2 linked regions of the Butyrivibrio fibrisolvens genome follow. The protein of the gene in region 1 interacts with the protein of each later gene in a pairwise test. Links are inferred from orthologs where the notes say so. Each region holds a gene or a part of one and is shown in the gene's direction. Other genes may lie near its edges. The genes, in order: I7804_RS10900 and ftsZ.

Region 1 (12,987 bases):
TTGTAGTAAAATTATTATGCTTTCTACTGCCCGGAGAGGCTCTATTGCTTGCAGGAGGAAGCATGAATAATAAAGGCAGGTCCCTTAGTCTTAAACTTCGAGACGGGACAGCAGTCAAAGAAGACCTTCCATTTGAGAAATTCCTAAAATACGGTCCGCAGGCACTTACTGATTCCGAACTTCTTGCTATCATAGTAAGATGTGGTACTAAGGATCATGATCCTATGCAGATAGGGCAGCAGATCCTTACAAGATGCAGACAATACGAAACAGGAATAGGCGGGCTCTATCAATTATCGGTTGATGAGCTTATGAAAATAGACGGTCTTGGACAGGTCAAGGCAGTGCAGATCAAGTGCATCGCAGAACTGTCACTAAGAATAAGCCGCAGCAGGAAAAGTGATGTTGTTACTTTTCAAAGCTCTGAAGATATTGCAAGATATTATATGGAGCAGCTTCGGCACAAAGATCAGGAACATGTGATACTGATCGCTCTAGATGCGCGGATGCGCCTTATATGTGACAAGACATTGTACATAGGTACTGTATCGTCTTGTAGGATAAGTGCCAGGGATATATTCAGACAGGCGCTTATGACAGGGGCGGCGCAGATAGCACTTGTTCACAATCATCCCAGCGGTAATCCGCTTCCGTCAGATGCGGACATTGAGATGACCAAAAGAATACTGGAATTGGGACATATCATGGAGATACCTGTCTATGATCACATAATAATAGGTGACAGGCAGTATTCCAGTTTGAATGAAGTCTTAAACAGAAATTGACACAGAATTAAAGAAATGCTCAGCACAATTGATTTTCAGGAGGTCCACATTGAATAACGCTTTCGGTATCGATCTTGGTACTAGCACTATCAAGATTTATAACAAATCAACAGATTCTACGCTTGTTCAGAAGAACATGATCGCTATTCAGAACAAGACAACAGTTCTTGCATACGGTGATGAAGCCTACGATATGTATGAGAAGGCTCCAAGCAATATCAAGGTTACATACCCTCTCAATAACGGTGTTATTGCAGACATCAAGAATATGGAGATGCTTGTCAAGCTCTTTGTTACAGATGATATGAAGGGTGGTCTCAAGCCGTCAGATTACTATATTGCAATCCCTTATGACATCACAGAAGTTGAGAAGAGAGCATTTATCGATCTTATCAGAGATTCTAATGTTAAGTCCAAGAAGGTCAATGTAGTATACAAGGCTATTGCAGACGGACTTGGAATGGACGTAGATGTTAAGAATTCCAACGGTGTTCTTGTAGTTAACGTAGGTTATGATACAACTGAGATATCAGTTCTGTCACTTGGAGGAATAGTTCTTAGTAAGCTCATCAAGGTTGGCGGACGTAAGTTCGACGAATCCATAAGAAGTGCAATACGTAAGGAATACAGCCTTATCATTGGATCTAAGACTGCAGAGAGCGTTAAGATCGATCTTCGCGAACTTGAAAAAGAAGGAAAGCCGGCTATTGTATACGGAAGAGATATTGTAACAGGTCTTCCTATAGAGCGTGAGATTCCTACTGATATTGTAAATAATGCACTTGTTGAGAACTTCGATACTATTCTTGATAATGTAAAAGCAACTCTTGAGAGAACTCCTCCGGAACTTGCTGCAGATATTTACAAGCATGGCCTCTATCTTACAGGCGGAGCTTCACAGGTTTGCCACCTTGCACAGAGGATCAGTAACGGTTGTGGACTTAATGTTAATATATCCGAAGAGCCGGTTGAATCCGTAACTCTTGGTCTTTCAAAAATAATCAAGGATGATCAGTACAAATCACTTGCTACGCTGAAGGAATGAGTAAATGAGTCCTGTGATAAAGAGAGGAGGAGATAAGTTTACCATCCCCGGTAAGTATCTCCTCTTTATTTTAACAATAGTGGCTGTCGCATTGATGGTCATAACACTTACAACAAGTCTTTTTTCCGGAATTGCCAATACGATCGCCGGATTTGTTGTGGTGCCTTTTCAAAGGGGAATAACAACTGCAGGTACATGGCTTATAAGTGAAGCTGACAAGCTTGAGACCATAGAAAGGCTTCAGTCTGAGAATGATGAGCTTCAGGCGCGTGTAGACCAGCTTACAGAAGAGAATATGCAGCTGACTCAGGACAAGTATGAGCTCAATACTTTAAGGCAGCTTTATGAGCTTGATGCTCAGTATGAGTCTTATGAGAAGGTTGGTGCACATGTAATAGCCAAGGATTCAGGTAACTGGTTCTATAGCTTTATCATTGATAAAGGTCTGGATGATGGACTTGCTATTGATATGAATATCATAGCCGGTGGCGGCCTTGTTGGCAGGATCACATCTATTGGACCGGACTGGGCCAAGGTTACAACCATTATTGCGGATAATTTTTCTGTAAGTGGAATGGTTCTATCAACCTCAGATAATCTGATAGTAACAGGTAATCTTGAATCTTATGAAAAGGGCGTTATCTCTTTTTCTAAGCTTCAGGACAGTGCGGATGTTGTTGTAATAGGTGATAAGGTAGTAACATCCAATATTTCAGATAAATATCTTCCTGAAATACTCATAGGATACATAACTACTATAGAATCGGATTCCAATAACCTTACAAAGTCGGGAACACTTACACCTGCGGTTGACTTCGAGCATCTTGATGAGGTGCTTGTTATAACTACTCTCAAGCAGACTGTTGAAGAATAAGATATTCATCACTTATTTTCGACTAAGCCTAGAGGTTAATAATGCGTAAATTCTTAGTTACTTTGATAATGATAATTACATGCTTTGTTCTGCAGACAGCTGTATTTAGATACTTTGCTTTTGGCGGGACAGTTCCGAACTGCCTTATGATCATTACTTGTTCAAGTGGTATCATGAGGGGAGAGAAGCATGGACTTTTAGCTGGTTTTATAGCCGGCCTTCTTGTGGACATATTTTTTGCTGATTTTATCGGTTTATATGCAATTCTCTACATGTATGCCGGATTCTTTGCCGGCCTGTTTCATAAGATCTTTTTTCCGGAGAATATAATACTGCCGCTCACACTTATAATCGTGGGTGATTTTATGTATCAGTTTTTGTGCTATGTGCTGATGTTCCTTCTTCGTGCGAAGTTCGATATCAGTTATTATATGGCTCACCAGATCATTCCGGAAGTTGTATATACTGCGATCATAGCTTTGTTACTGTATCCGGTTATACTAAAAGTAAATACCAAGTTAGATGACATAATCCAAAGGAGTGCTACTAAGTTTGTTTGATGATGTAAAAGAAGCAGTTCTCAAATTTATCACTTCAAGATTCACAGTTATCGCGCTGGTCATGATACTGGCAGCGAGCGGTATTTTGTACCGCCTTTTTGAACTGCAGATAATTAATGGTGAATCATATCTTGAATCTTTCCAATTACGAATAGAGAAGACCAAGGACATTCAGGCAACCCGTGGTAATATCTATGATCGTAACGGTAACCTTCTTGCTTATAACGAACTTGCCAACAATGTTGTAATAGAAGACGTCTATGAATCTGATTCCCTAAGAGATGAGAATATCAACGAAACGATCAACAAGGTCATAGACATAGTTGAGAGTAACGGTGATACTGTAGTCAATGATCTTAGTATACAGCTGGATGAAAACGGTGATTTTGAATATACTGTAGAAGGAACAACACTTCTTAGATTCCTTGCGGATATCTATGGCCATACTACTATTGACCAGCTTGCTTATGAGGAGAGAACTGCAACTCCCGATGAAGTTATGGAATATCTTGGCAAGAAATTTGAGATAGGAGCGCTTACAGATCCTGAGGACAAGAAGAGTTTTGAAGCAGGATACGGATATACCAATGACAGGTTCCTTAAAGTTGTAACGCTCAGATATTATATGAGTCTTAATTCCTACCAAAAGTATATTGATACTACTATTGCAGAAGCTGTATCTGATCAGACTGTTTCTGATATCATGGAGAACAGTGATGTACTTCTTGGTGTAAGTATAGAAGAGAATACTGCCAGAAAGTATGTTGATGCGGAATACTTTGCGCTGATCTTGGGATACACTGGTAAAGTGTCATCTACGGAACTTGCCCAGCTTCAGGCTGATTATCCGGATATGGACTACGATTCCAGTGATACAGTAGGTAAGTCGGGTATAGAACAGGCCATGGAATCAACGCTTCAGGGTACCAAGGGTTCTGAGACTGTATATGTTGATACAGTGGGTCAGGTACTTGAGACTACCAATTATGTTGAGCCAAGGTCGGGTAATGATGTATACCTTACTATCGACAAGAACTTGCAGGAAGCCTGCTATGACATTCTTGAATCAAGACTTGCAGGTATCCTTGTTAATAAGATTGTCAATGCCAAGACTGTAAGCACAACGGTCAAGACTTCAGATCTTAAGATCGCTATTTATGATGTTTATTTCAAACTCTTTGAAAACTCTGTTATTGATACAACTCATTTCACCGAGGATGATGCAAAGGAAACAGAACTTAAAGTACTTTCTGTGTTTAACAGTAAGCAGGAAGCAGTACTTGAAGGCCTTAGAAGCGAACTCATGGAGAAACAGACACCATATAATGAGCTTTCGCTTGAATACAAGAATTATGAGACCTATATCACTACAATACTTCGTGATAATAACGTCCTTGTAAATGAAGACACTGAAGATGATACTTATGTAACCTATACCAAGGATGAGAGTATTTCTTTGTATGAGTATCTGCATTATGCAATAGCCCAGAACTGGATAGATATCACCAAGCTTAGTCTTGACAGCCAGTATACGGATTCCGAAGAAATATACGAACACATAGTTTCTTATATAACTGATAAACTTGGAAATGATCTTACATTTAGTAAGATGCTCTATCGATACATCCTTGAAGATGATCTTATCTCAGGAAGAGATTGCTGCAACGTACTTCTGGAGCAGGGCGTAGTAAAGCTTGAAGACAGCGAATTAAAATCCTGGAATGCAGGTAATGAATCTGCATATACTTTTATCATTAATCGTATAAATAATCTTGAGCTTACACCTGCGCAGCTTAACCTTGATCCATGTTCAGGATCCATCGTTATTACTGATGTTAATACAGGTGATGTGCTTGCACTTGTATCATATCCGGGATATGACAATAACAGAATGGCCAATGGTGTTGATGCTGAGTATTATGCAAAGCTTCGCGCAGATCTTTCTACTCCTCTTTATAATTATGCAACTCAGCAGAGGACTGCTCCTGGTTCAACATTTAAACCGCTTTCTGCAACAGCAGGGCTTATGGAAGGGGTTATAACAACAACCTCCAGCATCAGATGTACAGGTACTTTTGATAAATTTACCAATGGTCCTCACTGTTGGATATATCCAAGTTCGCATGGTGAACTTACTGTTTCCGGTGGTATTACTAATTCATGTAACTGCTTTTTCTATGAAGTTGGATACAGACTTGGAAGTGAGAATGGAACCTACAATTCTGATAAGGGTCTTGAAATTCTCAAAAAGTACTGTGATATGTATGGTCTTACAGAAAAGAGCGGAATCGAGATAGAAGAAAGTGCTCCTATCGTATCTACCCAGGATGCGGTCAGATCTGCTATCGGTCAGGGTACAAACTCATTTACAACGGTTCAGCTTGCCCGCTATATTACAACAGTTGCTAATTCCGGAACTTGTTTCAACCTGACTCTTATAGATAAGACTACAGATTCTAACGGTAATCTTCTCCAGGAGTATTCTGCTACTGTAAGAAATACAGTTGATCTGCCCTCGAGCTACTGGGATGCAATTCATTCAGGTATGAGAGGCGTTGTTGAGAAAAGAAGTGATTATTCTGATCTTAATGTTCAGGTAGCAGGTAAGACAGGTACAGCGCAGGAGAGAAGTGATAGAGCTAACCACGCTCTGTTTGTAAGCTATGCTCCTTACAATAATCCGGAGATTTCTATCACAACGCGAGTGGCCTTTGGTTATACATCAAGTTATGCTGCACAGATAACACGTGATGTATATGATTATTATTACAATGTAGATGCAAGAGAAGAGCTTCTTGATGGTTCTGCTCAGTCCCTTGAAGGCGGCGGAACAGGAGATTGATTGTCTCTTGTAAAGAAAGACAGCTATGAAAAAAATCTTAGAATTTTTAAAGCGCTATAAGTTAAGAAACTATGATTTCATCCTGATATTTCTGGTTGTATCCCTTTCTATTGTAGGTGTGGTTGCAGTTAGTTCTTCGGATGTATCATTGCAGAACAAACAGATAACAGGTGTAGTCCTTGGATGTATCGTGATGATAATAGTGTCACTTCTTGATTATTCCAAGCTCCTGAATTTCTACTGGGCTTATTATATACTTGCAGTCTTACTACTTCTGGGAGTTCTGGTATTTGGTAGTGATTCGCATGGTGCTCAGAGATGGCTTGAGATCGCAGGAATTACATTTCAGCCATCAGAGATATCCAAGATACTTATAATACTTTTCTATGCCAAGTTTATTATGGTCAATCAGAAGAAGGTCAAGACTATGGGATTTTTGTTTTCTGCCATAGGACTCCTTATACCGCCAATTCTTTTGATATTAAAAGAGCCTGATCTTTCTACTACGATCATGCTATGTACTATTTTTGTCATGATACTTTTCGTAGGTGGAATAAGCTGGAAACTTGTAGCAGGAGTTCTTTTGGCGGGTATTCCTTCTGCAGCACTTATTTTCTATCTGGCGCTTTTGGAAGACAGCCCTATTCTCAAGTCTTATCAGCAGGAACGTATTCTGGCATGGCTTCATCCTGAAGACTTCGCTGATACAACAGCTTATCAGACCATGAACTCAATGATGGCTATAGGTTCAGGCCAGCTTCAGGGTAAGGGATATGATACTAATGAGATAAGCTCTGTACTTAACAGCGGATATATATCAGAATCAAGTACAGACTTCATCTTTACGGTTATAGGAGAAGAGTTTGGCTTTATAGGATCTTGCATCGTAGTCTTTTTACTTGTAGCGATCACTATAAAATGTCTTATAACTGCAGCAAGAGCCAAGGACATTGCTGGTTCTGTCATTGCTACAGGAATGGCAGTGTGGATTGGATTCCAGGGACTTCTTAATATTGGAGTTGCCACAGGAGCGCTTCCCAATACTGGTATCCCTTTGCCGCTGGTAAGCTCTGGTCTTACATCTATTGTATCCGTGTATATAGGAGTCGGATTTGTTCTTAATGTCGGACTTCAGCAGCTTAGAAAGTCTTACTGACCTAGTGTAATGACTCATTCATATTTAATCAAATTACTTGTCTATGAATTTATCTACTGCGTCATAAAATCTTGACAATGATTACATTGCCTTCGATTTTATTCCTTGTATATAAATCCATATCCTTCGTAATTTGATTAAATATGAACGAGTCAGCACACTGGTATTTTACCTGTTGAAGTTCTAAGATATGATAACAGGATCATAATTATATATAAAAATATAGTTTAGCTGCATCAACATTTTGTTGATAGCATAAATAGACATAATTGTATCAAATTTATTAATAACAATACATTTTTGTGTTATAATGAATTTATGTATGGCAACGGAGGTTTTTAGTAATGAATATTGCACTGATCGCTCATGATGCGAAAAAGAAGCTTATGCAGAACTTTTGCATAGCATATAGGGGGATTTTAAGTCGTAATGATCTTTTTGCAACAGGAACAACTGGACGTCTTATAGAAGAAGTTACTAATCTTAGCGTGCACAAGTTCCTTGCAGGACATCTTGGAGGAGAACAGCAGATAGGAGCAGCGATCGAACATAATGAGATCGACCTTGTTATTTTCCTGCGTGATCCGCTTACACAGAAGTCACATGAACCGGATGTAAGCAATGTTATGCGCCTTTGTGACGTTCATAATATCCCTTTAGCCACTAATCTCGCATCAGCTGAGTTGTTGATCAAATCACTTGACAGAGGAGATTTAGAGTGGCGTGAAATGTATAAATAAAAGACTTATTACCTTTGTAACAGCTCTTTTATCCATAGTATCACTTAGTGCCTGTGGATCATCGTCATATGCTATCCCGTATTCTCCGGATAGCGTTTACACATCCATTTCTTCCGATATGGTTGATACCTTTGCTTCTGATCTGTGTGTAGTCGGTTCCGATATTACAGACGGCAGCATTAGTATGTCTAAGAATTCGTGTGCAGGTCTTTTTGACCTGAACAAGAGAGAGACGTTGTTCGCTCTCAATGTCAATGAGCAGGTTGATCCTGCATCCCTTACCAAAATTATGACAGCTTTAGTAGCTCTCAAATATGGAAGCCTCGATCAGATATTAACTGCAACCAAAGCAGTTAATATTAACGAAGCAGGTGCACAGCTTATCGGCTTAAAAGAGGGCGATACCATGACACTTGATCAGGCACTGCATATACTTTTGATATACTCTGCAAATGATGCCGGTATGCTTATTGCAGACAATATCGGAGGTAGCGTCGATGCTTTTGTAGAACTCATGAATGAAGAAGCAAAAGAAATCGGTGCTACTAAGTGCCATTTTACTAATCCTCATGGACTTACAGCTGATGATCACTATGTTACAGCATATGATATGTATCTGATATTCAATGCTGCCATGCAGTATGATGAGTTTCAGGAGATCATTAATATGTCCACTTATTCAACAGTGTATTCCAGAGCTGACGCAAGCACTGTTGAAGTTAACATCAAGTCTACCAACGGATATCTTCGTGGTGACAGGTCTGCTCCGTCAACTATTACAGTCATAGGTGGTAAGACAGGAACGACCAATGCGGCAGGACACTGCCTTATCCTGCTTGCAAAAGATTCTTCGGGTAATCCTTATATTGCAGTTATAATGCGTGCGGAAGACGGCGATACTTTGTATAGCGAGATGACAGCCCTTCTTGAGAAAATAACATCCTAAAAGCATGAACTATTTTGGGTATTTTTTATAGGTTGTCATTTGACTATCATAAAGCTATAATAATTATATGAAAGTTCCACAACAAACTACATACAAGGGAGGTTACGCTTATGGTTCAGCTTATCGTAGGTAGAAAAGGGAAGGGGAAGACCAAATGTCTTTTAGACAAGGTCAATTCTGAAGTTAGGAACATTCTGGGCAACGTCGTATTTCTCGACAAAAACACCAAGCACATGTATGAATTGAATAATAAGGTTCGTATGATCGTAGTTCCTGAGTTCATGGTTGAGACTCCTGAAGAATTTATTGGTTTTATAAGTGGTATTATTTCACAGGACAGAGATCTGCAACAGGTATATCTTGACAGTTTCCTGTCAATCTCCGGTCTTGAAGACAAAGACATAACAGAGACAGTTTCTAAACTGGACAAGTTAAGCGAAAAATTTGGAATCGATTTTATACTTAGCGTTTCTAAAGATGAAGACGAACTTCCCGAGTCTGTTCGATCTAAGATTGTTATTTCTCTTTAATAACAAAAATATATAAAAAATATACAAGTACAACAAAATATGAACTACTTGTGATTGAATTATCTGAAAAATGAAATACAAATAAATAATAAGCCGCGGCTTAAGGGTGCCGCGGCTTTTTATAAGTAGATTGGAATAAAATGGCCGCAAAGAAGAAAAACAGCAAAATAACAAATATAAATTCCGGCTTTACGCCTGACAGAATCGGTATTTTGATTTTTGCCGTACTTCTGGTGTACATGATCATCAGCATCGTGCAATATATCAAAGCTAAGCATGTAGTAGGCTATGAAGTCATGGAAGGATCCTTATCGCAGAATAATACCTATACTGCAATAGCTCTAAGAGATGAAGAAGTAGTAGAGAATGATACAGCAGGAAGTGTATACTATTTTGCAACAGAAGACAGGAGAGTTGCCAAGGGTGATCTTGTTTATATTGTAGACGAGGCAGATTCTCTGGCTGATATGTCCTCTCTTACCGGAGATGCATCCGCTGTATCTCTTACGGATAAGGACTATGCAGAAATTAAAGAAGATATCGAAGATTTCACCAGTACCTTTAATAAGAACAATTTCAGCAGTGTTTATGATTTTAAGAATAGTATAAATGGTACACTTTCCAAACTTGTGAATACTTCATATCTTAATAATATTGGAGAACTCAGTTCATCAACTCATAACTTTATTTATAGAAATGCTCCTTCAAGTGGTATAGTTCTTTATTATAAAGACGGCTATGAAGGACTTACACTTCAGGATATGAAGTCGGATCTTTTTGATCAGACAACTTATGAGAAGACTACATTTGGTTCATCAGAAGTTGTAACAGCTGATGCGCCGGTTTATAAACTTGCCAAAAATGAAGACTGGTCTGTTGTAATTCAGGTTGATGATCAGGAAACTGCTGATTATCTTATGGATCAGGAATATATTAAAATAAAATTTCTTAAGAATCAGGTAACAGTTTGGGGACAGGTCAGTACGTATACCAATTCTAAAGGTGAGATATTTGTCCAGTTCTCTTTTACCAATTCAATGATCACATTTGCAACAGACAGATTTCTGTCAATAGAGCTGATCATCGAAAACGAGACAGGGCTTAAGATTCCTAATTCTTCTATAATTGAGAAGAACTTCTATGTCATTCCTTCAGAACTTGTGATGGAGACAGCAGAGGGCAATACTGTAGTACAGCGCAAAACTTATCTGGAAGATGGTTCGCAGTCAAGCGAAGATGTAATAGTAAGCATACATAGTCAGGTCGATGATAAGTATTACATAGATCAGGATGCTATTGCCAGTGGAGATATACTTATGTATCCTGCTACAGGAGAGGAATTTACAGTTAGCGAAGTTGCTTCTCTGACAGGTGTTTACAACATCAATAAGGGATATGCGGATTTCAAGCAGATTGAAGTTCTGTACAGCAATGATGAATATTCTATCGTCAAATCAGGTACAGAATACGGTCTGAATGTTTATGACTATATAGCGCTTGATGCAACAAGTGTAACAGACGATGAACTGATATATGACTGATAGGTCATGTTTAGTAATTGTGTATAAATGTTAAGAAAAAGTATAAACTCGTAAACATTGGTATTTAAGCTTTCCTAGGCACTTCTAAATCTAAAATGTTATAAGGGTTGACACATTGCTGTAAAAATTAGATAATAGGTATAGCTTAGGGACATATATTAAGAGTTTTATTTGTGGCTGCTGGTTCTATCACACAGCAGAGTGAGGAGAATAATATGAGCGCAATGGATAAATTTCTGAAAGCCATCAAGCTTAATGACGGTGAAGACGAAGATTACTATGACAACGAAGATGATTACTATGATAAAGGCACAGCAGCATTAAAGACAGCACCAATCGGCAAGGATGATCCTTCAATCGAAGTGCCTGAAGAGAAGCTTAAGAGAAGCAATCCAACGAAACCGATCACATCAATTTCTTCAAGAAAAAAGTCTATGACATCATCAGGAATGGAAGTATGTGTAGTTAAACCAACTTCATTTGAAGACGCAAGAGAGATCACAGAAACTCTTCTTTCTAACAGAACAGTGGTTCTTAATCTGGAAGGCCTTGATGTTGATGTTGCGCAGAGAATCATTGATTTTACATCAGGTTCCTGTTTTGCTATCAATGGTAATCTTCAGAAGATTTCCAAGTATATCTTCATAATCACACCATCAAGCGTAGATATCTCAGGAGATTTTCAGGAGATGATCAGCGGATCAATAGGTACAGGTCTTTGATCATAATCTATTGAGATTAAAAGCTAAATAAGGTAAAATCTTTATCAGCAGGCGCATTCGTGCTCCTGCTGATATTTTTGAATTATGGATTATTTGTGGAGGAACTATGGGAGAAGTTATTAATGTAACACGTGATGATAAGCCTTGTTATGACATTATGTTCGAGGACAGTTTTAAGAAACTTTCTAAAGCCGTAGAAGGACTTGGATTTAAAGAAAGACGTATAGCGATCATTACAGATTCAAATGTTGGACCGCTCTATGCTAAGGATGTTGAAAAAGAGCTCAAAAAAGTTGGAAGTCAGGTCTTTGTATATGAGATTCCTGCAGGAGAAGAGCACAAAAATCTTGAGACGGTTAACGGGATATATGGATTCCTTATCTCCAAGCATTTTGACAGACATGACCTTCTTATAGCACTTGGCGGCGGAGTTGTGGGAGATATCACAGGATTTGCTGCATCCAGCTATCTTAGAGGAATTGCCTTCGTACAGATACCTACAACACTTTTGGCTCAGGCTGATTCCAGTGTTGGTGGTAAGACCGGGGTTGACTTTGAAGGTTATAAGAATATGGTTGGAGCATTCTATATGCCAAGACTTGTATATATGAATATCGCAGTTCTTGATACTCTTCCGGGGCGTCAGTTTGCATCAGGCTTTGCAGAAGTTATGAAGTACGGACTTATCAAGGATCAGGAGTTCTATTTCTGGCTTATTGAGAACCTTTATGAGATCAATGAAAGAGACCATAAGGTACTTGCCAAAATGGTTAGGAAGTCCTGCGAGATCAAGCGTGACGTAGTACAAAAAGACCCTACAGAGAAGGGCGAGAGAGCTCTCCTTAATTTCGGACATACAATCGGTCATGCTATAGAAAAGGCAAGAAACTTTGAACTCTATCACGGAGAGTGTGTTGCTCTTGGCTGCATAGCTGCTGCTTATATCTCCATGAAAAAAGGTCTCATTGAAACCGGAACCTGCTATGAGATAAGAGATATGTTTGTTCCCTTTAACCTACCGATCACTGTAGAGGATGTTGATCCTGAAGAAATCGTAAAACTTGTAAAGAGTGATAAGAAAATGGATAATAACTGTATCAAATTCATCCTTCTTAAAGACATAGGAGATGCATTCATCGATACTACAGTTACAGATGATGAGATAAGAGAAGCTGTTAAAGAGATTTTGTACTTCGAAAACGGAGATTAAGGCTAATGTATTGATTTGTTTTCATACTTGGTTTAT
Region 2 (17,076 bases), 860 kb from region 1 along the record:
GATCCTTAATATAGCAGTTGTAACTAACAGTATCCCTAATACCGGTATCACACTGCCATTTATAAGTTATGGCGGCTCCGCAGTCGTGATGCAGCTTGTGGAGATAGGGATAGCACTGAACGTATCAAGGATATCTTCTGCTGAGTATGCATAAGAAAAAGAGTGCAGGTTCCGCCGGTGTAAGGACTGTCAACAGGAGCCAGACAGCCAGAGCAAGGAAGGCGGCAGGTAATAGTCAGACAGGAAGGACATCCAAAATTGCAAGTGGAGGTCAGTTGGCAAGAACCTCCAAGATGGCAAGTGGAGGTCAGGTAGCAAGAAACGGGAAGATATCAGGAGCCGTCCGTAGTTCAAGGATGGCAAATGATAGTTCATATCAGGTAAGCAGAAGAACGGGTGCTCCGCCAGGATATAAGAAAGCCGGAGCTTCCTATGGCTATAAGAAGAAAACTTACAAAGGAAGCGGAGCAGGCAGACAGGGCAACCATAACAGAACAGGCAATTCTCTAAAATTATTGGACAATGCTCCAAGAAGATCTTATCAGGAGAAAACATATCTTGAGAGAAAGTTCGGAGACAGGCCTACTCCGGGATATGTTGATGCCGAAAGAACCAAAAAGCCGAAAAAACCAAAGAAACCCAAGATATCACTATATGATATGTTGAGGCTTCACAAAAGTATCCTGATACTGGTGATGACAATTGCAGTCATAGCCCTCTTAGGAGTAGGTGTTATAGAGTATATAAGGTCTCACTACAGGGTACAGACAGTCAATGTATCCGGTAATACTTATTATAGCGATGAACAGATTCAGGATATGGTGATGAACGGTATGTTCTCTCATAACTCATTGTTTCTGGGATTCAAGTATCATGATAAGTCTATTACTGATATACCTTTTATAGAAAAGATAACAATAGATATAAAGTCTGCTGACACCATCGATATACATGTGTACGAAAAAGCGTTGGCAGGATGTATCAGTTATCTTGAAAGTTATATGTATTTTGACAGAGAAGGAATCATAGTTGAAAGCTCGTCTCAGCTTCTTGAAGGGGTTCCTGTTGTAAGAGGACTAAAATATGACAGCGTAGTTATCTTAAAACCTCTTCCTGTGGAAGATAATGAAGTTTTTGCAGAGATCCTTGATCTGACACAGTTACTGTCCAAATACAATCTACAGGCAGATCAGATGTATTTTGATTCTGTATATAATGTGTATCTTTATTTTGACAATATTGAAGTTGCTATGGGATCAAAGAAAAATATTGACGAAAAAGTGATACAATTACCTTATATCCTTCCTTCTTTGGAAGGGAAAAAGGGAACGCTTCATCTTGAAGACTATGATGAGAATACTGATTCAGTCAGATTTGAGGAAGCGACGTAGGTTGGAAAATGAAGTATTTTCTAGCTGTTAAATTACTGATAATATTAAAAAGATAGTTGCGAAATCCCCTAAAAAATCGTATGATATATAAATGGTAGGGTTTTAAAACTGGACGTGAAGGAGGAGTTGTTTTGCTGGAAATCAAGTCGAATGAGGCTGAAGCTGCGTGCAAAATCATCGTAGTCGGAGTTGGTGGTGCAGGCAACAATGCTGTTAATAGAATGGTTGACGAGAACGTTACCGGTGTCGAGTTTATCGGCATGAATACAGATAAGCAGGCTCTTCAATTATGTAAGGCACCAAAACTTCTGCAGATCGGAGAGAAGCTCACTAAAGGATTGGGAGCTGGTGCTAAACCTGAAGTTGGAGAGAAAGCTGCAGAAGAGAGCGTAGAGGATATCAACAGTGCTATTAAGGGCGCTGATATGGTATTCGTTACATGCGGAATGGGAGGCGGAACCGGAACAGGTGCTGCTCCTATAGTTGCTAAGGCAGCTAAAGATATGGGAATTCTTACGGTTGGTATTGTTACAAAGCCTTTCAGCTTTGAAGCACGTACCAGAATGCAGAATGCCCTTATGGGAATTGAAAATCTTAAGAATAACGTAGATACTCTTATTGTTATCCCGAATGATAAATTATTACAGATAGTAGACCGTCGTACATCTATGCCCGATGCTCTTAAGAAGGCTGACGAAGTCCTTCAGCAGGCTGTTCAGGGTATTACCGATCTTATCAATGTACCTGGTCTTATCAACCTTGACTTTGCTGACGTACAGACAGCTATGAAGGGCAAGGGTATCGCACATATCGGTATTGGTACAGGAACAGGCGATCACAAGGCTGCAGATGCTGTTAAGCTTGCTGTTGAAAGTCCTCTTCTTGATACTACTATTTCCGGTGCATCTGATGTTATCATCAATGTATCCGGTGATATCGGCCTTGCTGATGCATCTGATGCTGCAAGTTATGTTCAGGAACTTGCCGGTGAGAGAGCCAATATCATCTTTGGTGCTGTATATGATCAGTCTCAGTCTGATACATGCAACATCACAGTTATTGCTACAGGAATTGAAGATCGTGCTCAGGCTATGAATATATCCAAAGCCGCTCCTGCAGAGAATAGACAGGCTGCTAATCAGACACCTGTTCAGATGCAGGGTGCTGCGAATGTGACTCCCAGACCACAGGTTTCACAGCCATTTGTAAGACCAATGCAGCCTGCATCTATACCTCAGCCAAGGCCTTTTGTTAATCCTCAGGCTATGGCACCTCAGGTACAGCCTGCTGTACAGCAGCCTACACCTGTTGAGCCTTCGGTTGAAGCAGAGGCACCTACAACATCAAGAACTTTTTTCCGCAGTGATAGCAGTGTAAGGTCTACTGTAGAACCTAAGTCGCTTAAAATTCCTGAGTTTTTACAGAAGAAATAAATATCAGCGAATCAGTTAACAATTTAAACGCTTCAGGTGCCTGCATCTGAAGCGTTTTTCGGAATTAATATCATCAAAGGGAGGACACTGTTATGAAATGCCCGTTTTGCGGTAAAGACGAAACCAGAGTAATCGATTCCCGTCCGGCTGACGACAACACATCTATAAGACGTAGACGTATTTGTGACTCCTGTGGCAAGCGTTTTACAACTTATGAAAAGGTTGAAACGATTCCAATTATCATTATTAAAAAAGACAATAACAGAGAACCATATGACAGATCTAAGATAGAAGCAGGTATTCTGAGGGCTTGTCATAAAAGACCTGTCAGTGCGGAGCAGATCACAAAGCTTGTGGACAGCGTAGAAGCAGAGATCTTCAATATGGAGAAGCGTGAGATCAAAAGCCGTGAGATTGGTGAACTTGTTATGAACAAGATGAAAGATCTTGAGCCTGTAGCTTATGTCAGATTTGCATCTGTATATCGTGAGTTCAAGGATATCAACACATTCATGGATGAGCTTAAGGATGTAATGAACAAAGAGGCCCCCGGTAAGGCCTGATAAACCTTGAATACATCTGTATAGATAAGCTTTATTGGTATTACAATGGCAACAAGATTGAGTTTAGGATTAGCACTAATACTGTGATCAAAAGTATTAGTGAAGATATATGATTAAAAGGAGTGATATTATGAAAAAGAAAGTTTGGTCAGGTAACATGCTGCGAAGGGGAGTTGCAGCTGTTTGCACACTGACAATGGCAGCTGCTATGCTTGCAGGTTGCGCCAAGAAGGATGATGAGACAGGATCACAGAATGCTCAGGAATCACAGAATGCTCAGGAGGGCACGCAGGAGACCAGCAGCGTTGATTCTGATGAAGTGTTCACTGTAGGTATTCCTCAGGATCTTGACAGCCTTGATCCCCACATAGCACAGTCAGCAGGAACCAGAGAAGTACTGTTCAATATCTTTGAAGGCCTTGTTAAGCCTGATGAGAATGGTAATCTTAATCCTGCGATCGCATCAGGATATGATGTATCAGATGATGCAACAGAATATACATTTACAATCAGAGACAATGTCCTGTTTCATAATGGACAGACTCTTACTGCAGATGATGTAGTAGCATCACTACAGCGTTACAAGGATACAGGCGCTTCTGTATTCGAAATAGTTGATTCTATCGAGAAGGTTGATGATACACATGTTAAGGTTACACTTACTAAGGCTAATTCTGAGTTCATCAGTTATTGTACAGTTGCTATCATGCCTGCAGACTGTGAAGATGTTGAGAACAATCCTATCGGAACAGGCCCTTACAAGTTCGTATCCCGTACAGCTCTCGAGAATCTTGTAGTTGAGAAGTTCGATGATTACTGGGATACTGACAATGCTGCGCATATCAAAAACGTAGAATTCAAGGTAGAAGCTAACCCTGACAATATTGTTACTGATCTTGAAGGCGGATCTATTGATATGTACGCTCGTATCACAAGTGATCAGGCAGATCAGCTTTCAGATGCATTCGATATCTATGAAGGTGAGATGAACCTGATACAGGCACTCTATGTCAACAATGCTGTAGCACCTTTTGATAATGAGCTTGTACGTCAGGCTCTGTGCTATGCTATAGATCCTCAGGAGATCATGGACTTTGTATCAGGCGGTGCCGGTGTTGAGATAGGCTCTGCTATGTTCCCTTCCTTTGGAAAATATTTTGACGAGTCATTAAATGATACTTATAATCAGGATATAGACAAGGCCAAAGAGCTCCTTGTACAGGCAGGCTATCCTGATGGATTCACATTCACTATCAAGGTTCCTTCTAATTACACACCTCACATTGATACTGCAGAGGTAGTAGTAGAACAGCTCGAAGCTATAGGCGTAACAGCCAATATCAAGAAGGTAGAGTGGAATACTTGGCTTGAAGAGGTATATAATAACAAAGATTATGAAGCTACAATAGTTGGCTTTGATGCTTCTACTTTGAATGCTTCTGCACTTTTATACCGTTATACTTCAGATGCACACAACAATATGTTCAATTATGCCAATGCTGATTACGACAAGGCTTTTGCTGCAGCACAGGCAACAGTTGATGATGATGAGCAGGTCAAGTATTATAAAGAGTGTGAAAAGATTCTTTCCGAGACAGCGGCTGCTATTTACATTCAGGATCTTCCTGAGTTTGTAGCTCTTAGCAGTAAGTATACAGGTTATACTTTCTATCCGCTTTATGTACAGGATATAGCCAAGATAAAGCTTGCGGAATAATCTGAAAAATCCGACATGTAAAAGGGTCTGACTTTTTGGAAGTCGGGCCCTTTTTTAAGGAGAATCAACAAGTGAAATACATATTAAAGAAGGCCGGGATGATGATCCTTACTCTTTTTGTAGTATCCATCCTGGTGTTCCTTGCTTTTAACTTAATACCCGGAGATCCTGCAACGAGGATTTTGGGAACGGAGGCTACGCAGAATCAGCTTGCAATGTTAAGACAGGAGATGGGACTTAATGATCCTATATACGTAAGATATTTTAGGTGGGTCACTGGTTTCATTCAGGGAGATCTTGGTACCTCCTATTCATATGGATCAGTATCTGCACTTATCATGGATAAGATACCGATTACAATATGGCTTGCTGTTATGGCATTTTTGCTCATGTTCTTTATATCAATTCCTCTGGGGATATTTACTGCAAGGCATGAGGGTAGTGTTATAGACAAGTTTGTGGTGGTGATGGATCAGATCATTATGGCTATACCGCCTTTTTTCTCAGGTATAATACTTACTCTTATATTCGGACTGTCATTAAAGCTCTTCGTACCGGGCGGCTTTATATCCTACAAGAAAGATTTCTGGGGGTTCATTGGATATCTGGTATTCCCTGCTATTGCAATAGCTCTCCCAAAGATCACTATGTGTGTCAAGCTCTTAAGAGGAAGCGTGATAGAAGAGATCTCCAAAGACTATACAAGGACAGCTTATAGCAGGGGCAATACTACAAGGGGGGTTCTGTACAGACATGTTCTTAAGAATGCCATGATCCCTGTTATAACATTCATGGGAATGGCGCTTGCAGATATGGTGAGTGGCTCTATAGTGATAGAACAGGTGTTTAATATTCCCGGGATAGGGCGTATGCTCCTAAGCTCTATCAACAACCGTGATTATCCGGTGGTTGAGGCTATCATCATGGGCATAGCTATTTTGGTAATGGTTGTGAATCTTATCGTAGATATTATTTACAGACTGGTGGATCCTAGAATTGAAACTATCAATGATTAAATATTTTAAAGATAAAAAAATAAATTCTTTTCTCTTATGGGGGATAATCCTTACAGGGATCATGCTGCTTGTGGTTGTGATCGGTATGTTTTGGACGCCTTACGATCCTACTAAGATGAATGCATCCCAGAAGCTTCAGGGGATGTCACTTAGTCACATACTGGGTACAGATAATAAGGGAAGAGATATATTCAGCCGTGTGATGTACGGAAGCAGGATAACTCTTGCTATCGCCTGTGGGACTATGATAATAGGTGCGGGACTTGGAACTTTACTGGGTGCTATCACCGGATACTTCGGGGGATTTCTTGATGAAGTATTCATGCGTATCGTTGATGCGATGTTGGCATTTCCATCTATTCTTCTTGCTCTTGTGATAGTCAGTCTGTTTGATTCGGGCAATATCGTGGTTATGGCTGCTCTTGGAATAGCTTTTATACCTAGTTTTGCAAGGATTGTAAGATCTGAGGTTCTAAGATGCAGGAATATGGACTATGTTGAAAATGCCAGGATACAGGGAGCATCGGATTTTAGGATCATCTTCCTTCATATCATGCCCAATATAAGCGGTGTATTATGGTCATCGGTTCTTATAGGTTTTAACAATGCGGTTCTGGCAGAGGCAGGCCTGTCATATCTGGGAATAGGTTCGCAGCCTCCGTATGATAGTCTTGGCAATATGCTCTCAAGTGCACAGCAGTTCATGCTCAAAAACCCTATATGTGTTCTTGGACCCGGTTTTGCGATCGTATGGATGGTGCTGGGATTTTCTTTCCTTGGAGAAGGACTTAGAAAAAAGGCTTAAATGCTGCCTTTCACAGATAACAGAATGAATCTGAAAGGCTATGTATCTTTTGTAGAGTATAGAATGAATATATGAAAGGTATAAACAGTGCCTTTCATAAATCAAAGAATGAACTGGAAAAAAGGGCTTTTCGTATAAGCCCGGAGATTATTATGAGTAGTGGTGATAAATTTGAAGTCATTTTATCAGTAAATGATCTTCATATAGAATTTCATGATCATAAGCTTCCTCAGACTGCGGTGGAGGATTTCGATCTGGAGCTGTCCAGAGGTGAGATCGTCGGTATAGTAGGAGAGTCAGGTTCAGGTAAGAGCCTTAGTGCACTGGCTATAGCAGGACTTCTGAGCAGGCATGATATGTACAAAAGCGGACGCATTATGTTTGAAGGAGAGGATCTTCTGACTTGTAATCGTCGAAAGCTAAGGACCTTTCAGGGAGATGAGATCTCTATGATATTCCAGGAGCCTATGACATCTCTTAATCCTGTTAAGAAGATAGGCTGGCAGACTGAAGAGAGCCTTAGGATCCATCATCCTGAAATTGACAAAAAAGAAAGAAGACTCCGTGCCATAAGTATGCTGGCCAAAGTAGGCTTGCACGAGCCTGAGAAAGTATATGATATGTATCCTCATGAGCTTTCCGGAGGAATGAGGCAGCGTGTCATGATCGCTGCTGCTATGATAGGTCATCCTAAGATACTGATAGCAGATGAACCTACAACAGCTCTTGATGTAACAGTTCAGGCTCAGATAGTCGAGCTGTTAAAGAGCATAAACAAGGAAGAGGGGACTTCTATTATCTTCATCTCACATGACCTGAGCCTTGTAAGGCAGATATGTTCAAGAGTCCTTGTAATGCAAAAGGGTGTAGTAGTAGAGAGCGGAAGCGTTAATGATATCTTCCTAAGACCTAAGAATATATATACAAGGAAGCTTATAGCATCAATTCCTAAGGTTGATATACATGCATCATAAATGTATACATTTTTGAATCAAAGATTCAAAAATGCAGCAATAGAGCAGGTTGAGTTCACTTACAAAGAGCGGTTTATATGAAAGAGTGGAATGAAAAGGCGATAGAGATCAAGGATCTAAACGTCTATTATAATAAACGAAGAAAAAGCATATTTGAGAAAAAAGGAAAGACCAGAGCTTTGAATAATGTGTCCCTTGATGTCTACAAGGGAGAAGTTCTGGGACTTGTAGGCGAGAGCGGAAGCGGTAAATCTACTCTTGCAAGAGCCATTATGGGCATTAATAAGGATTACACAGGATCTATTGTCAAAACAGACGAATATCCCCAGATGATATTCCAGGATCCATATGGAAGCCTTAATCCTGCAAGAACAGTTCACTGGATACTCAAAGAGTCTTTAAAAGTTGACAGGAAGCGTAAGTGGACTGATGAAGAGATGGAAGATAGGATCAGAACAGTATGCGAGCAGGTAGAGCTTCCGGAAGATTATGTTAACAGATACCCGTCTCAGCTATCCGGTGGTCAGAGGCAGAGAGTAAGTATCGCACTTAGCCTTATGCAAAGTCCCAAGATCCTTATAGCAGATGAACCTGTATCTGCTCTTGATGTTACTATTCAAGCACAGATTCTGGAGCTTCTGGATCATCTTCATAAAAAGCTGGACTTGTCTATTCTGTTCATATCTCATGATCTTAGGGTTGTATACAATCTCTGCGATCATGTTGCTATCATGAAAGATGGACAGATAGTAGAATACGGCGTCACTGATCAGATATACAAAAGTCCGACTGCGGATTATACCAAGACACTTCTTAAATCTGCAGGGATTGTGTGAATTTGATCAAATATTTATTGAGCTAATAATTATTATTGTGGGGAGAACCTGTGAGACACTATTTCTATCCGGATGCTACTGCAAAGTCATCCTATGACATACCATATGAACAATTATATAAGCTTGGATATCGCGGCGTAGTATATGATATCGATAATACTTTAGTACCTCATGGTGCTCCTGCTGATGAAAGGGCTATAGCTCTTTTTAACAGGCTTAAGAACATAGGCTTTGAGACTGTTCTTATATCTAATAACAAAGAACCCAGAGTCAGAACCTTCGCAGAAGCTGTGGGAGCAAGGTATGTATACAGAGCCAATAAGCCTTCAAAGCGAGGCTATCTTAAAGCGATGGAGCTTATGAATACAGATAATACCAATACATTTTTTGTTGGCGATCAGCTTTTTACAGATGTATGGGGAGCCAAACGCGTAGGGATAAAATCTTATCTTGTAGGTCAGATAGACAAGAAGGAAGAGATACAGATCGTTATCAAGAGACGCTTTGAATGGATTGTATTATTTTTTTACAAAAGATATATTAAGAAAAATGGCAGTAACTGGCCTGATATTGGGAGGATTGAAGCTTGAACGAAACTGACGGTAAGACTCTTACGTGCGGACTTTTGGCACATCCTGCAGGACATACGCTTTCACCACTTATACATAACAGCCTTGCCGAGATGACCGGCAAGAACCTGGTATATGTCCCTTTTGATGTAGAGCCTGAGAATATAGGAAACGCGGTTAACGGCGCTCTGGCGCTTAATATTCTGGGTATGAATGCAACAGTTCCGCATAAAGAAGCAGTTATTCCATATCTAAAAGAGATAGATCCTCTTGCTAAGAAGATAGGTGCTGTTAATACTCTTGTAAGAACTGGTGACGGGACAGGCTTTAAGGGATATAACACGGATATGACGGGACTTAAGAGGTCTCTTGAATGTCAGGATATTACTATTAAAGGGCAGAAAGTCATAATACTTGGCGCAGGTGGAGTAGCAAGAGCTGTAGCCTTTTTGATGGCATCAGAAGGTGCAGATATCATCTATATCCTAAATAGGACTGTTGAGAGGGCCAGAGAGGTTGCAGGTGAAGTGGCAGCAAAAGTTCCCGGCAGTAGATTCGAAGTTCTGGCTCTTGATAAGTATCATGAGATCCCAAGGGATAGATATCTCTGTATTCAGGCTACGTCAATAGGCATGCATCCTGACAATGACAGGGCTATTATAGAAGATCCTAAGTTTTATGAATTGGTTCATACCGGATTCGATATAGTATATCGTCCCATGAATACCAAATTCATGCAGTTGGCTAAAGGAGCAGGAGCTAAGGTTTGTAATGGCCTTGAGATGCTATTGTATCAGGGCGTGGATGCCTATGAGTTATGGACGGGGTGCAGCATTTCGGATGATCAGAGCAGGACTATATATAAAGCTATGTGCGAAAGGCTTGAAAATGAGAAGAATATAGTTCTCGTGGGATATATGGGAAGCGGTAAGTCAACTGTTTCCAAAATACTGTCGGATAGGCTTTCTTATGAAAGACTTGATACAGACAGTCTCATAGAAGATACTTACGAAACTTCAATAACAGATATATTCGCTTCTAAAGGCGAAGGAGCTTTCAGAGATATGGAAACAAAGCTTTTGAAAGCTCTTGGCAATGAGCAACATGACGGACTTGTCCTTGCAACCGGAGGTGGGCTTCCTCTTCGTGAGATCAATAGAAGACTTCTTTCAAAGCTTGGAAGAGTGGTATATCTGCGTACATCGCCCCAGGCTGTATATGATCGTATAAAGCATGATACTACAAGGCCGCTATTACAAGTAGAAGATCCAAAGTCTAGGATAAAAGAGATGCTGGATGAAAGAGCCGGTTTCTATGAGATGGCTGCGGATGTTATTGTCGATACAGATGGCAAGAGCAAAATAGTCATAGCAGATGAGATAATAAAGGCGCTTGGACTTGATAATTGAAGATGTTAGATTAAACTCATAAAGATTTTTGACTTTAGTCTTGAGAATACACTTGGATAGACAGAGGATAGATACTTAGAGGAGAGGTTGAACGTGAAAATATTAGTTGTAAACGGGCCTAATTTGAACTTCCTTGGAATCAGGGAGAAAGCAATATATGGCGATCAGAACTATGATTATCTTGTAAAGACTATTAAGGATAAAGCTTTAGAAGTGGGAGCAGAAGTAGAATGTTATCAGTCCAATCACGAAGGCGCTATTATTGACAAGCTTCAGGAAGCATATTTTAATGGTACAGATGCGATTATAATCAATCCCGGAGCATATACTCATTATAGTTATGCGATTCATGACGCGCTTAAGAGTCTTGAAAAGATATATAAGATCGAGATTCATATTTCTGATATAAATTCCAGAGAATCATTCAGATCCAATTCTGTGACAGCTCCCGCCTGCGACGAACAGATAGTAGGCCACGGACTTGCAGGATATCTGGAAGCTATCGACCATGCTATTTTGAACAGATCATAATGAGACTTTATAAATTATCTGCTGCAGTATAGCTGCGAGGAGGTGTTTTTGAAGTCGTAAAATTTTAATATATAGATTGTGCAGCCGCAGCTTTGATGAGTATCAGAGCTGCGATTTTTGTTCCTCTAAAACTAATGAGACAAAAGCAGCATATTAGTCGGAGATTATTTAAGCTGCGATCTTAGATTCCTTTAAAAACCATCCAGATATAGTAATGTATAAAAAATTTTTAATTAATAGCTTTGGAAATCTTACATATAAAAAAATAATAACCGATATAATAGATGGTTCATTTTGTATTTTAGTAATGAACGAGGTAGCGTTTTTAAATGTTTTATAACAAGGACATGTAGGGTCTATGCTAAGGAGAGTACTATATGAATGCTGAACAGTATAAGAGAGCCAATAATAACAGTTTTTATGTGTGTGCAGTAATAATAGCAGCAGGTCTTCTGATGACAATTAATGATATTTATATGAAAGGTATGACGATTGGTAATATCGCTATCATTGGAAACGCATTGCTTGGAGGAGCCATGATATCTCTTGGCAAATTCAAGTTTAATACAGTCAAAATGGGTTCTATTCTTATAATGGGTGGTTCAACTATTTTCTATTTTGTGCTTCTCATTGCTGAGGACAATATAGTTTACTTTGCCTTTGGACTTCCAATTCTGATCTGTTCCATTATCTATCTGAATGTAAGATTATGTAAAATGGGAATGACTGCTATCACTATTTCATTTACTTTAACTTGTATCAAGGCTTATTTTGCCGATGGTACCTTGGATATGGTACATGTTCCTGCTTTCATAACTCTTGCTCTTGCTTTTGTTTCATGCCTGTGTACAGTTACTCTTCTTACAAAATTCAATGAAGAAAACAATGCTGTGATCACAGAAAATGCAGAGAAATCTCTTGAAACAGGAAAGGCTATGGCTGATATAGCAAATACGATCACTGATCTGTTTAATGAATCGCAAAACGATATGTCATCTCTTCAGGAGATAATGGATGATCAGCAGTCCGGAATGAGAGATATTGCAAGCAGTATGGAGAGCACTGCTCATGCTATTACCAATCAGGCAGAGAGAGTTCAGCATATTCAGGATGAAACACAGGCAACAGAACAGCATAGACAGGAGATGACCAAGGCTTCGGAGAATGCGCAGAAAACGGTACAAGAAGGTGTACAGGTAATAGGTGAACTCAAAGAAAAGTCTCAGGAAGTTGCCAGAACAAGCCAGGTTACAGTTGAGACTACTCAGGCAGTTATTAATAAAGTTGAAGAAGTGCAGCAGATAGTCGGATCTATTATGTCTATATCCAAACAGACCAATCTTCTTGCTCTTAATGCAAGCATAGAAGCCGCAAGGGCCGGTGATGCAGGTAAGGGATTTGCTGTCGTTGCTAATGATGTCAGAGAACTTGCAGCCCAGACCAATACAGCATCTACTCAGATCACAAATATTATCAATGAACTCACAGAAGATGTACAGAAAGCTATGGCCAGCATAGATGATACCGTAACATCTGTATCTGAGCAGAATGATATGATAGAAACAGTTGGTGAGAACTTCGATAGTATCAATGACAATGTAACTGAGATGCTTGACAGATTCCAGGAGATAGGAGAAGGTATGAAGTCTATAGCATCCTCGACTACTGAGATCAATGACAGTATATCCAACCTTTCTGCTACCAGCCAGGAAGTTGCATCACTGTCCAATCAAGGCGCAGAATCCTCCGACCGCGCTGTCGAGAAATTTGATGCTTTTAAGAATACACTTGGACAGATATTCCAGCAAGCCAACAAGCTCAAAGACATGCAGACAAATGGATGATAAGTTGTTGACAAAAGTGTATTCTATAGTTTAAACTATGATATGTTGTTTAAGAAAAGAATTGTTAAATTGGATGAGTGAGCCTGTTTTGGCTAAACATCCGGTTTGCTTTTATATGTTATTATCAGGAGGATTTTATGGTTACAGCCAGTGATTTCAGAAATGGTGTTACAATCGAGGTAGATGGCAAGGTCTGCCAGGTTATCGAGTTCCAGCACGTTAAGCCAGGTAAGGGAGCAGCTTTCGTTCGTACAAAGCTTAAGGATATCATCAATGGTGGTGTTATCGAGACTACTTACAGACCTACTGAGAAATTCCCTCAGGCTCATATTGAGAGAAGAGATATGCAGTATCTTTACAGTGATGGTGATCTTTACAACTTCATGGATACTGAGTCTTACGAGCAGATCGCTGTAAATCAGGATATAGTTGGCGATTCACTTAAGTTCGTTAAAGAGAACGAGATGTGCAAAGTTAATTCTTACAATGGTAATGTATTTGCTATTGAGCCACCTCTTTTCGTAGAGCTTGAGATCACAGATACAGAGCCTGGATTTAAGGGAGATACAGCAACAGGTGCTACAAAGCCTGCTACAGTTGAGACAGGTGCACAGGTTTCAGTTCCGCTGTTCGTAAACCAGGGTGATGTAATCAAGATCGATACAAGAACAGGTGAGTACCTTTCAAGAGTTTAATTCTTAGTATCGTATATCATATTCTCTGAATATTTATATGTCTGTAAGGCAATAGGAATATCTAATAGATGTTTCTATTGCCTTTTTTGCTATTAATATATTTTTATTTGGAGAGTTGGAAGATGGAATTTAAATCGTTTTGTGAACAGGTAGTATCAGTGATGTCAGAAAGACATCCTGAGTGTGATGTTAAAACTTGTAAAGTAGATAAGAATAATGGAGTTACTTATAATTGCCTTAATATAATATGTCCGGGGAGTAATATATCCGAAGTGATATATCTTGAACCAATGTATGAGGCTTTCAAAGACGGTACAAGCTTCATGGAGATTATAGACAGGGTCGAGGATGCAAGGAAGAAGAGTGGTGACAAACATTTTGAAGTTGGATATTATAGGGATTTTGACAAGGTCAGGGACAGAGTCCGGATGAAGCTTGTTAATTACAAGAAAAACAAGGAGTATATAGAAGGATTTCCTCACAGGAGATTCAAAGATCTTGCGGTTTTGTATTACAGTAAAGTTTCAGATAAGGCATTTGAAGGTATCATCATGATCAAAAATGATCACGTATCACTTTGGAATATATCAGAAGAGGACCTCTATGAGGCTGCGTGCCTTAACGCGATGAAATCAGGGGATTACGAACTGGTTCCTATGATGAGCGTTCTGGATGATATCTTTGGATATATCATGTCGGGCAGACGTGAAGCTCAAGATGATGGTAGTGAAGGCGAAGCGAAAGAAGATGATCAGATCCCATTCCTTAAGATCCTGACTAATAAAGATAAAACCTACGGAGCATCAGTGATGCTAAATCCGGGACTTTTGTGCGCGCTTGCCAGAAAATACGATAGGAATTTCTATATCCTGCCCTCATCTGTTCATGAACTTATACTCGTCCTTGATGAAAATGAAAGCTTTGATGAGAATATAGCTGCAGAACTTTATAATATGGTCAGATATGTAAACATGACGGAAGTTGAAACAGAAGATGTGCTTTCGGACAATGTATACTATTATGACAGATCTCTTGATGAAGTTCTTGATTATTACGAAATAGCGTTAAAAACTGGTCTTGCGTAAAAAAACATAGACACAAATGGTTTAATATGATATTATACATTGGTGCGTAATAAATTTGTAACAATTAAGGTCCCGGATTAATTCGGGACCTTATATGAGAAATAGAAATTATTCCTGCACCCGTAGTCTAATGGATAGAACGAAGGCCTCCGACGCCTTTAATGCAGGTTCGATTCCTGTCGGGTGCATTTTTAGAAGGGTAGTTTATAAAGTAAAGAGGTTGCATGATATGATACGTAAGAATGATAAGAATAAGTTTGAATCATTTCGTAAAAGTGAGTTTAATCTTGCCACTTACATTGCTGATAACAAGAGAATCGTAATGCCGGCTTTTTTGGTGGCATGTCTTCTTATCACTATTCTGCTGGCTGTGCGTGCAGGAAAAAATGATAATGGAACTGGCGTAGCTACTACAGCTACAGCTTCTACTTCTGCTGAGAAGGTAGCTACAGCATCTGCTGTAGAGAGTAGTACTGCAGATGCTGTAGAAGTTGTAATGGAAGAGGATGCCTATCCTGAGATCACATCTCTTATCAATAAGTTCTATGAGGCCCAGGCAACAGGAGATATGGATACTATCAAATCCATAACTGTAGGACTTACAGAACCTGCACTTATCAGATATCAGGTATCGGCAGAATATTATGACAAGTTCGATGCCATCAAGGTCTATACCAAGAAAGGACCTGAAACAGGCGCTTATGTAACATATGTATATTTTGAGCTCTATTTTAAAGGATTTGAACAGCAGGTACCGGGACTTCAGACCTATTACATCAGAACCAATGAAGAGGGACAGTATTACCTCTATTTCGGTGAGCTTGATGAAGAGATCATATCATACATTGAAGCATTAAGTGTACAGGATGATTTTATAGATCTTAGTAATGAAGTAGCTGTTAACTACAACACTATGCTTGAAGAGAACGCTGAGCTCAGCGCTTTTCTTACAAACTTCTCAGAAGAGGTCAATAAGTCGGTAGGTAAGGAGGTTGCATCAGCTACAGCAGAGGCATCAGGAGAATCTACAGATGCTGCAACACAGGATACAAGTGCAGCAGGTGACAGCGCAAGTAATGACGCTGCTTCTACTTCTGAAAGTAAAGAGACTGCTACAGATAGTACTGCCAGTGGTCCTGTGATAATTGAGGCTACTACAGTTGTTAAGATAAGAAGTTCTGATTCTACCAATGCAGATGTTCTTGGTAAGACTGAGGTAGGACAGCAGTTCACTCAGATCGAAGCGCTTGCCAACGGCTGGAGCAAGATTGAGTATGAAGGTAAGACTGCATATGTTCGTACAGAGTACTTCACAGTAGTATCTGACGGAACAGACAATGATACTAATACAGAATCAACTGATGATAGTACTGAGTCTAAGGACACTGATACTAAAGAGACTGACACAAAGACTACTGAGACAAAAGAAACAGAAACAAAAGAGTCAGATACAGCATCTACAGAAAATACCGGCGTAACAGGTAACGGAACATATCATGTAAAAGAGACAGTACGTATCAGAAAGTCTGCAAGTACTGAATCTGAGGTGCTTGGTAACGCTTATCAGGGTGACGAGATCAAGGTTACCAACTATCGTGCCGATGGATGGTGTGAAGTAGAATATAACGGCATCAAGGGATTTGTAAAGACTGAGTATCTTACTAAATAATTTATGCTGAGTGCTTAATGAAGTGAGTATGAGTTATTGGGCCTATCTTCAGAAAGTCATAATGGTTTAAAATATAAAGATCGAGTCATTTCATAGTGACTCGATCTTTGTGCAAATTGATAGATAAAACTTTTTAAAACGTTGACGTTTTAGTGCAATAAAGCGTATTGAATTATTTAAGATTGCGTAATATAATATTTCACAGATGCGGGTCAGAATTGTATATGTGGATACAATGATCCGTGTATGATATTGAATCAGTTCATAATTTGATTCCAACAGTAATATAGAACTTTTGACAAAGGTGTCTGCACAATGGAGCGTAGAGATCGTTAGATCTTTATTGCTCTTTTTTTATAAAACAGCTAATTTCAAGTTGAAAATAGATTTCCAAACTTTGGAATTGCAGATGAAGAAGTTGATTCGGAAATTGATTTTGGCTTGCTATATTATTTTTATCGCGCAAGGCGCGGGAAGGAGTAGTGAAATGTCATACGTAGACGAGATTTACGACAGAGTCGTAGCACAGAATCCAGCTC

The links.
Region 2: the proteins of I7804_RS10900 (region 1) and ftsZ interact in binary tests that used the Bacillus subtilis proteins (3 or more experiments, as listed by UniProt). The link is inferred for Butyrivibrio fibrisolvens from one-to-one orthologs.

The regions. Positions count from the first base shown.
Region 1 is NZ_CP065800.1:2,634,722-2,647,708, forward strand. Bases 10,028-12,987 are described here. They hold I7804_RS10900 (cell division protein SepF), read left to right. Parts: upstream 10,028-11,234; coding sequence 11,235-11,741; downstream 11,742-12,987. Other genes in these bases: I7804_RS10895 (HlyD family efflux transporter periplasmic adaptor subunit), read left to right, coding at 10,028-11,019; aroB (3-dehydroquinate synthase), read left to right, coding at 11,848-12,951. Also shown: RadC family protein, read left to right, coding at 63-785; mreB (rod shape-determining protein), read left to right, coding at 835-1,830; rod shape-determining protein MreC, read left to right, coding at 1,835-2,704; rod shape-determining protein MreD, read left to right, coding at 2,746-3,264; I7804_RS10870 (penicillin-binding transpeptidase domain-containing protein), read left to right, coding at 3,257-6,106; I7804_RS10875 (FtsW/RodA/SpoVE family cell cycle protein), read left to right, coding at 6,132-7,262; mgsA (methylglyoxal synthase), read left to right, coding at 7,607-8,002; I7804_RS10885 (D-alanyl-D-alanine carboxypeptidase family protein), read left to right, coding at 7,986-8,948; I7804_RS10890 (hypothetical protein), read left to right, coding at 9,059-9,478; more of I7804_RS10895, read left to right, coding at 9,619-10,027. UniProt on the Bacillus subtilis protein: Cell division protein that is part of the divisome complex and is recruited early to the Z-ring. Probably stimulates Z-ring formation, perhaps through the cross-linking of FtsZ protofilaments. Its function overlaps with FtsA.
Region 2 is NZ_CP065800.1:3,493,505-3,510,580, reverse strand. Bases 686-3,673 are described here. They hold ftsZ (cell division protein FtsZ), read left to right. Parts: upstream 686-1,522; coding sequence 1,523-2,824; downstream 2,825-3,673. Other genes in these bases: I7804_RS14620 (ABC transporter substrate-binding protein), read left to right, coding at 3,518-3,673; nrdR (transcriptional regulator NrdR), read left to right, coding at 2,917-3,387; I7804_RS14635 (cell division protein FtsQ/DivIB), read left to right, coding at 686-1,391. Also shown: I7804_RS14640 (FtsW/RodA/SpoVE family cell cycle protein), read left to right, coding at 1-154; more of I7804_RS14635, read left to right, coding at 147-685; more of I7804_RS14620, read left to right, coding at 3,674-5,104; I7804_RS14615 (ABC transporter permease), read left to right, coding at 5,176-6,120; I7804_RS14610 (ABC transporter permease), read left to right, coding at 6,113-6,925; I7804_RS14605 (ABC transporter ATP-binding protein), read left to right, coding at 7,078-7,899; I7804_RS14600 (ABC transporter ATP-binding protein), read left to right, coding at 7,977-8,735; I7804_RS14595 (YqeG family HAD IIIA-type phosphatase), read left to right, coding at 8,786-9,325; aroE (shikimate dehydrogenase), read left to right, coding at 9,322-10,713; I7804_RS14585 (type II 3-dehydroquinate dehydratase), read left to right, coding at 10,807-11,244; I7804_RS14580 (methyl-accepting chemotaxis protein), read left to right, coding at 11,622-13,088; efp (elongation factor P), read left to right, coding at 13,226-13,783; I7804_RS14570 (DUF5688 family protein), read left to right, coding at 13,906-14,868; I7804_RS14560 (SH3 domain-containing protein), read left to right, coding at 15,098-16,537; gdhA (NADP-specific glutamate dehydrogenase), read left to right, coding at 17,025-17,076. UniProt on the Bacillus subtilis protein: Essential cell division protein that forms a contractile ring structure (Z ring) at the future cell division site. The regulation of the ring assembly controls the timing and the location of cell division.